One region of the Streptomyces sp. NPDC107562 genome, then DNA from elsewhere that is predicted to be linked to it. Evidence: riboswitches for the same ligand, from Rfam matches in the RefSeq annotation. Region 1 holds a riboswitch; the other holds the start of a gene.
The links. A riboswitch is a leader RNA that binds a small molecule or an ion and turns the genes downstream of it on or off. The one in region 1 is predicted to bind cobalamin.

Region 1 (4,117 bases):
GCATCCGTCCCGAGGTCATCTTCGCCGCACTGGTCGGCGCGATCCTGTGGAACCTGCTGACCTGGCTGGTCGGCCTGCCGTCCTCCTCGTCGCACGCCCTGATGGGCGGCCTGATCGGCGCCACCGTCGCCTCGGCCGGCGTGGGTGCCGTCCACGGCGACGCGCTGGTCACCAAGGTGCTGATCCCGGCGATCGCCGCCCCGCTGGTCGCGGGCGTCGCGGCGCTGCTGGCGACCCGGCTGACGTACCGCCTGGGCCGCAAGGCCGACGACAAGGCCTCCGCGAAGGGCTACCGCGCCGGCCAGATCGCCTCCGCGGGCCTGGTCTCGCTGGCGCACGGCACCAACGACGCGCAGAAGACGATGGGCATCATCACCCTCGCCCTGGTCGCGGGCGGCACCCTCGCCCCCGACTCCGACCCGCCCCTGTGGGTCATCCTCTCCGCGGGTCTCGCCATCGCGCTCGGCACCTACCTCGGCGGCTGGCGCATCATCCGCACCATGGGCAAGGGCCTGACCGACCTTCAGCCGCAGCAGGGCTTCGCCGCGCAGACCAGCGCCGCGACCGTCATCCTGGCCTCCTCCCACCTCGGTTTCTCCCTCTCCACCACGCATTCGGTCTCCGGTGCGGTGATGGGCGCGGGCCTCGGCCGCAAGGGCGGGGTGGTCCGCTGGTCCACCGCCACCCGGATGTTCGTCGCCTGGGGCCTGACCCTGCCGGCCGCCGCGCTGGTCGGCGCGATCGCCGAGTGGGTGACGGGCTTCGGCCCCTGGGGCACCGCCCTGGTCGCCGTCTTCCTGGTCGGCTCCAGCGCCGCGATCTGGAAGATCTCCCGCCGCGAGGTCGTGGACCACACGAACGTCAACGACGCGGACGGGGAACCGGCCGGCGTGGTGACGACCGCGATGGCCGCCGTGACGCCGCCCCCGGCGGGCACCCCGGCGGAGGACCTCACGGCCACGATCCCCCGGCAGGCCACGGCCTCGGAGCCGACGCCCTCTCAGGCCACGGTCTGAGCACCCTGATACCGAAGGAAGCAGCACAAGCATGAAGATCGACTGGGCGGCCCTCGGCTCCGTCTTCGGCGTCAGCCTCGTGGTCACGGTGGCTCTGGTGGGCCTGTTCACCCTCGGTGTCACCGCTCTGTCGCGGCGCGAACGGGCGGCCGCGCAGGGCGAGTCGGCGGCGCTGGCGGTGACGGGCGCCTACGCCGCCTTCGCGGCGTGCGCGGCGGCCGTGGGATACGGGATCTATCTGATCGTGGCCTGAGCACCCCGGTGTTCGACGCGCCCTGCGCGGTGCCCTCGACGGGGCTCCGGGCAGGGCGCTTCGTCGTGCGCGGGGACAGCGCGAGCGGCGGACGGGAGACCCGTGCCGCCGGTGGCGTGTGGGACTCAGCACACTTGCCCCGTCGCAGGTCAACAGCAAGTTGACGGCCGTTCCGGCCCCGTGGTGGACTTCCGGGGCCATGTACGGCGGCAGAAGAGGAAGCCCGGTGTGAATCCGGCGCGGTCCCGCCACTGTGACCGGGGAGGGAACTCCCCGGGAGCCAGGAACTCTCACCGCCGGTCTCGTCGAACCAGGGCGTGGACACCCTGAGTGAGGACATATCGCCATGCTCGGCCGCCAAGTGAGGTCCCGCACCAGGTCTCTGCCCGCCCGCACGGCCGGCTGAGCCCGTGCGTGCCGATCGCGTCTTCGCGTACGGCGCCGCCGCCGGCCTCCTCGGCGACCATGTGCTCGGCGACCCCCGCCGAGGGCATCCGGTCGCCGCGTTCGGGCGGGCCGCCGCCGCGGTGGAACGGGTGTTGTGGCGGGACCACCGCGGATGGGGCGCGCTGCACACCCTCGTGTGCGTGGGCGGCGCCGTCGCCCTGGGCACCGCGGCCCACCGGGTCGTACGGTCCTCCCCCGCCGCTTCCGTCGCGCTGACCGGCGTCGCCACCTGGGCCGTCCTCGGCGGGACCTCGCTCGCGCGGGAGGCCCGGGCCGTCGGGCGGGCCCTGGAGGCGGGGGACGTCGAGGCGGCGCGGGCCCGGCTGCCCCATCTGTGCGGCCGCGACCCGCAGGCGCTGGACGCGCCGGGGATCGCGCGGGCGGTGGTGGAGTCCGTCGCGGAGAACACGTCCGACGCCGTGGTGGGGGCGCTGGTGTGGGGGGCCGTGGGCGGGGTCCCGGGGCTGCTCGGGTTCCGGGCGGTGAACACGCTCGACGCGATGGTGGGGCACAGGTCCCCGCGCCACCGCCGCTACGGATGGGCCAGCGCACGACTCGACGATCTCGCCGGGTGGCCGGGCGCCCGGCTGACGGCGTCGCTCGCCGTGCTGGCGGGCGGCGACGCGCGAGGAGCCGTACAGGCCTGGCGCAAGGACGCCGCGCGGCATCCGAGTCCCAACGCCGGGGCCGTGGAGGCCTCGTTCGCGGGGGCGTTGGGGGTGCGGCTCGGGGGGACGTTGTCGTATGCGGGCCGGGTCGAGCACCGGCCCGTGCTGAACGGTGGGGGGCGTGCGGTGGAAGTCGGCGACATCGAGCGGGCCGTCCGGTTGTCCCGGCGGGTGGGCCGGCTGGCCCTGGGGGCCTGCGCGGCCGGAGTGTGGCTGCGGGGACGGCTGTCGAGGAGGCCGGCGTGAACGGGCGTGGGCTGCTGATCGCCGGTACCACCTCGGACGCCGGCAAGAGCGTCGTCACCGCCGGCATCTGCCGCTGGCTGGTGCGCCAGGGCGTGAAGGTGGCGCCCTTCAAGGCGCAGAACATGTCGCTCAACTCCTTCGTCACCCGCGAGGGCGCCGAGATCGGTCGGGCGCAGGCCATGCAGGCACAGGCCTGCCGGGTGGAGCCGACCGCGCTGATGAATCCCGTGCTGCTCAAGCCGGGCGGCGAGAGCAGCAGCCAGGTGGTGCTGCTCGGCAGGCCCGTCGGGGAGATGAGCGCGCGGGGCTATCACGGCGGACGGCAGCAGGCGTTGCTCGGGACCGTGCTCGACTGTCTCGCCGAGTTGCGGGGCACGTATGACGCGGTGATCTGTGAGGGGGCCGGCTCTCCGGCCGAGATCAATCTGCGGCGGACCGACATCGTCAACATGGGGATCGCCCGCAATGCCGGTCTCCCGGTGCTCGTCGTCGGCGACATCGACCGCGGCGGCGTCTTCGCCTCCTTCTTCGGGACCGTCGCGCTGCTGTCCCGTCAGGACCAGGAGCTGATCGCCGGGTTCCTCGTCAACAAGTTCCGCGGCGACGTCTCGCTCCTCGAACCCGGCATCGACATGCTGCACGGCCTCACCGGGCGGCACACCTACGGCGTCCTGCCCTTCCGGCACGGCCTCGGCATCGACGAGGAGGACGGGCTGAGGGTGTCCCTGCGGGGGGCGGTGCGCGAGTCCCGGGTGGCCGCCCCGGTCGGCGAGGACGTGCTGCGGGTGGCGGTGTGCGCCGTGCCGCTGATGTCCAACTTCACGGACGTCGACGCCCTCGCCGCCGAACCGGGTGTCGTCGTGCGGTTCGTGGACCGGCCCGAGGAGCTGGCGGACGCGGATCTGGTGGTGGTGCCCGGCACCCGGGGGACCGTGCGGGCCCTGGAGTGGCTGCGGGAGCGCGGGCTCGCGCGGGCCCTCGTGCGCAGGGCCGCCGAAGGACGTCCGATCCTCGGCATCTGCGGCGGCTTCCAGGTCCTCGGCGAGCACATCGAGGACGACGTCGAGAGCCGGCGCGGGCAGGTCGACGCGCTCGGAGTGCTGCCGGTGCGGGTGCGGTTCGCCCGCGAGAAGACGCTCACCCGGCCGGTCGGCGAGGCCCTCGGGGAGCACGTCGAGGGGTACGAGATCCACCACGGGGTCGCCGACGTCGAGGGCGGCGAACCCTTCCTGGACGGCTGCCGGGTCGGGCAGACCTGGGGCACCCACTGGCACGGCTCGCTGGAGTCCGACGGCTTCCGGCGGGCCTTCCTGCGCGAGGTGGCCGCCGCCGCGGGCCGCCGCTTCGTGCCGGCGCCCGGCACCTCCTTCGCCGCGCTGCGCGAGGAGCAGCTCGACCGGCTCGGCGACCTGATCGAACAGCACGCGGACACGGACGCGCTGTGGCGGCTCATCGAGTCCGGCGCGCCGCAAGGACTGCCTTTCCTT
Region 2 (4,117 bases), on a different contig from region 1:
ATCTACATCCCGATCAAGCTGGGCGGCTTCGACGACATCTTCGCCGCCGCGAACGACAAGTACACGGAGGCCGGTGCGGGCGGGCTGGTGCCGAACGCCGCCTCGCAGTGGACGTACGCCACGCTGGCACTGGGCTCGGCGCTCGCCCTGTTCATGTACCCGCACAGCGTGACGGCCGTGCTGTCCAGCCGCAGCAGGGACGTGATCCGCCGCAACTCCACGATCCTGCCGCTGTACTCGCTGATGCTGGGCCTGCTGGGTCTGCTCGGCTTCATGGCGATCGCGGCCGGCGTCAAGGTGGAGAACGGCCAGCTGGCGATCCCCCAGCTGTTCGAGAACATGTTCCCGGACTGGTTCACCGGCGTCGCGTTCGCGGCGATCGGCATCGGCGCGCTGGTCCCGGCGGCCATCATGTCGATCGCGGCGGCCAACCTCTTCACCCGCAACATCTACAAGGACTTCCTCAAGCCGGACGCCACCCCCGCGCAGGAGACCAAGGTCTCCAAGCTGGTGTCCCTGCTGGTGAAGGTCGGCGCCCTCGTCTTCGTCCTCGGGATGGACAAGACGGTCGCGATCAACTTCCAGCTGCTGGGCGGCATCTGGATCCTCCAGACCATGCCCGCCCTGGTCGGCGGTCTGTTCACCCGCTGGTTCCACCGCTGGGCGCTGCTGGCCGGCTGGGCGGTCGGCATGACCTACGGCACGGTCGCGGCCTACGGTGTCGCCTCCCCGACGCAGAAGCACTTCGGCGGCTCCTCGGCGGAGATCCCCGGCATCGGTGAGATCGGCTACATCGGCCTCACGGCGTTCGTCCTCAACCTGGTGGTCACGGTGGTCCTCACCTTCGTCCTGAAGGCCGTGAAGGCTCCCGAGGGCGTCGACGAGACCAAGCCCGGCGACTACACGGCGGACGCCGGCGACCCGGGAGTCCAGGTGGAGCTTCCCCCGGCGACCGCGGGTGCCGCCCACTGAGGCGCGGGGCCGTTCCGGCACGCGGCGTGGCCGCGTGAGCGCGAGCGACCACTGAACGACCCGCAGCGGGCCGCCGACATCGCATGATGCGGCGGCCCGTCGTCGTACACACTGCCGCCATGGACATCGACATCCGCCGCGCGCACCCCGCCGAGTACGCCACCCTCGGTGAGATCACCGCGCAGGCCTACCTCCAGGACGGACTCCTCGACTTCGGCGAGAGCGACGGCTACCTCGGCGAGCTGCGAGACGTCGCCAAGCGCGCGGCCGCCGCACAGGTGCTCGTGGCCGTCGCGCACGAACGCGTCCTCGGCGGCGTGACGTTCGTCCCCTCCGGCGGCCCCATGGCCGACATAGCCGCCCCCGACGAGGCGGAGATCCGCATGCTCGCCGTCGCCCGGGAGGCCCGCGGCCGCGGGGTCGGCGAGGCCCTGGTGCGCGCCTGCGTCGACCGCGCCCGCGCCCTCGACGGCTGCGCCGGGCTCGTCCTGTCGACCCAGCGGACCATGCACGCGGCCCACCGCATCTACGAACGGCTGGGCTTCACCCGCACCCCCGAGCGGGACTGGAACCCCCTCCCGGAGCTGGACGACATCACGCTTCTCACCTACCAGTTGACGCTCTGAAGTCATCGGCGACACAACATATGGGGGTGCTGTCGGCACCCGGCACCAGATGTATGCTCATGCTCGCTGTCGCCGCAGGGGAATCCGGTGCGAATCCGGAACTGTCCCGCAACGGTGTACTCGCGTGCGTCCGTCCCGAAAAGGGAGCGCACGCCGGTTCAGTCCGAGGACCTGCCGACAGTGCGCCCGGCCGTCCGGCCCGGGTGCCCTGACGTCCGGGTCTCGTGGAATGGGCCGGTGGACGCGAACGCCCCTGCGCTCGTGTGCCCTCCCCTGCCCTTCGCGAGGCCCCCGTGCCGAGCGAGGGAGAGCCCCACGTGACCATCGCGCCAGCCGAACCGGCCGCAGCGACCACCGTGGAAGGGGAGACCGACGGACCAGGGACCGCGTTGCTGCGGACCCTCACCGAGCTGACCGCCGACCTCCCCGACGCCGACCCCGGCCGGGTCGCCGCCGCCGCGCTGCGCGGCCGTTCCGCGCGGGCGGACGAGAACGAACTGCGGGAGCTGGCCACGGAGGCCGCCGCCGGACTGATCTCCGAGGACCCCGCCTACTCCCGGCTCGCCGCGCGGCTGCTGACCGTCTCCATCGCCGCCGAGGCCGCCTCCCAGGGGGTCACGTCCTTCACGGAGTCCGTGGCGGTGGGACACCGGGAAGGGCTCATCGCCGACCGCACGGCCGGGTTCACACGCCTGCACGCCGACCGCCTGGACGCCCTGGTCGACCGGGACGCCGACGACCGCTTCGGCTACTTCGGCCTGCGCACCCTGTACAGCCGCTACCTGCTCCGGCACCCGATCACCCGCAAGGTCGTCGAGACGCCCCAGCACTTCATGCTGCGCGTCGCCGCCGGCCTCGCCGAGGACGACACCACCCGGTCGGTGGACGAAGTCGCCGCGCTCTACGGGCTCATGAGCCGCCTCGACTACCTCCCCTCCTCCCCCACCCTCTTCAACTCCGGCACCCGGCACCCCCAGATGTCGTCCTGCTACCTCCTGGACTCCCCCAAGGACGAGCTGGACTCCCTCTACGAGCGCTACCACCAGGTCGCCCGGCTCTCCAAGCACGCCGGCGGCATCGGTCTGTCGTACTCCCGGATCCGCTCCCGGGGCTCCCTGATCCGCGGCACCAACGGGCACTCCAACGGCATCGTCCCGTTCCTGAAGACGCTGGACGCCTCGGTCGCCGCCGTGAACCAGGGTGGCCGGCGCAAGGGCGCGGCCGCCGTCTACCTGGAGACCTGGCACTCCGACATCGAGGAGTTCCTGGAGCTGCGGGACAACACCGGCGAGGACGCCCGCCGTACGCACAACCTGAATCTCGCGCACTGGATCCCGGACGAGTTCATGCGGCGGGTCGACGCGGACGCCGCGTGGTCGCTGTTCTCCCCGTCGGACGTGCCCGAGCTGGTCGACCTGTGGGGCGAGGAGTTCGAGGCCGCGTACCGCGCGGCCGAGAGCCGGGGCCTGGCGAAGAAGACCCTGCCCGCCCGTGAGCTGTACGGCCGGATGATGCGCACCCTCGCCCAGACCGGCAACGGCTGGATGACCTTCAAGGACGCCGCCAACCGCACCGCCAACCAGACCGCCGAGCCGGGCCACGTCGTCCACTCCTCGAACCTCTGCACGGAGATCCTGGAGGTCACGGACGACGGCGAGACCGCCGTGTGCAACCTGGGCTCGGTCAACCTGGGCGCGTTCGTCGTGGGCGACGGCATCGACTGGGAGCGGCTGGACGCCACCGTCCGCACCGCCGTGACCTTCCTCGACCGCGTGGTCGACATCAACTTCTACCCGACCGAGCAGGCGGGCCGCTCCAACGCCCGGTGGCGCCCGGTCGGCCTCGGCGCGATGGGCCTGCAGGACGTCTTCTTCCAGCTGCGGGTGCCCTTCGACTCGCCCGAGGCGAAGGCGCTGTCCACCCGGATCGCCGAGCGCATCATGCTCGCCGCGTACGAGGCGTCCGCCGACCTCGCGGCACGCAACGGGCCGCTGCCCGCCTGGGACCGGACCCGCACCGCCCGGGGCGTGCTGCACCCCGACCACTACGGCGTCGAGCCGACCTGGCCGGAGCGCTGGAGCGCGCTGCGCGAGCGCATCGCCGCGGTCGGCATGCGCAACTCCCTGCTGCTGGCGATCGCGCCCACCGCGACGATCGCCTCGATCGCCGGCGTCTACGAGTGCATCGAGCCGCAGGTGTCGAACCTCTTCAAGCGCGAGACGCTGTCCGGCGAGTTCCTCCAGGTCAACTCCTACCTGGTGCGGGAGCTGAAGGAGCTCGGCGTCTGGGACGCCCGCACCCGTGAGGCGCTGCGCGAGGCCAACGGCTCGGTGCAGGACTTCGCCTGGATCCCCGAGGACGTACGGCGGCTCTACCGCACGGCGTGGGAGATCCCGCAGCGCGGGCTCATCGACATGGCGGCCGCGCGCACCCCGTACCTCGACCAGGCCCAGTCGCTGAACCTGTTCCTGGAGACGCCGACCATCGGCAAGCTCTCCTCGATGTACGCCTACGCCTGG

Region 2: another riboswitch for cobalamin. It lies ahead of ACZ7LV_RS24425 (ribonucleoside-diphosphate reductase subunit alpha); the one in region 1 lies ahead of ACZ7LV_RS06105 (cobalamin biosynthesis protein).

The regions. Positions count from the first base shown of each region.
Region 1 is NZ_JBVKBE010000002.1:55,987-60,103, forward strand. It holds gene ACZ7LV_RS06095 (inorganic phosphate transporter) at 1-1,016, shown strand, start outside; gene ACZ7LV_RS06100 (hypothetical protein) at 1,048-1,269, shown strand; cobalamin riboswitch at 1,437-1,578, shown strand; gene ACZ7LV_RS06105 (cobalamin biosynthesis protein) at 1,680-2,630, shown strand; gene ACZ7LV_RS06110 (cobyric acid synthase) at 2,627-4,117, shown strand, end outside.
Region 2 is NZ_JBVKBE010000009.1:137,330-141,446, reverse strand. It holds gene mctP (monocarboxylate uptake permease MctP) at 1-972, shown strand, start outside; gene ACZ7LV_RS24430 (GNAT family N-acetyltransferase) at 1,092-1,598, shown strand; cobalamin riboswitch at 1,615-1,791, shown strand; gene ACZ7LV_RS24425 (ribonucleoside-diphosphate reductase subunit alpha) at 1,916-4,117, shown strand, end outside.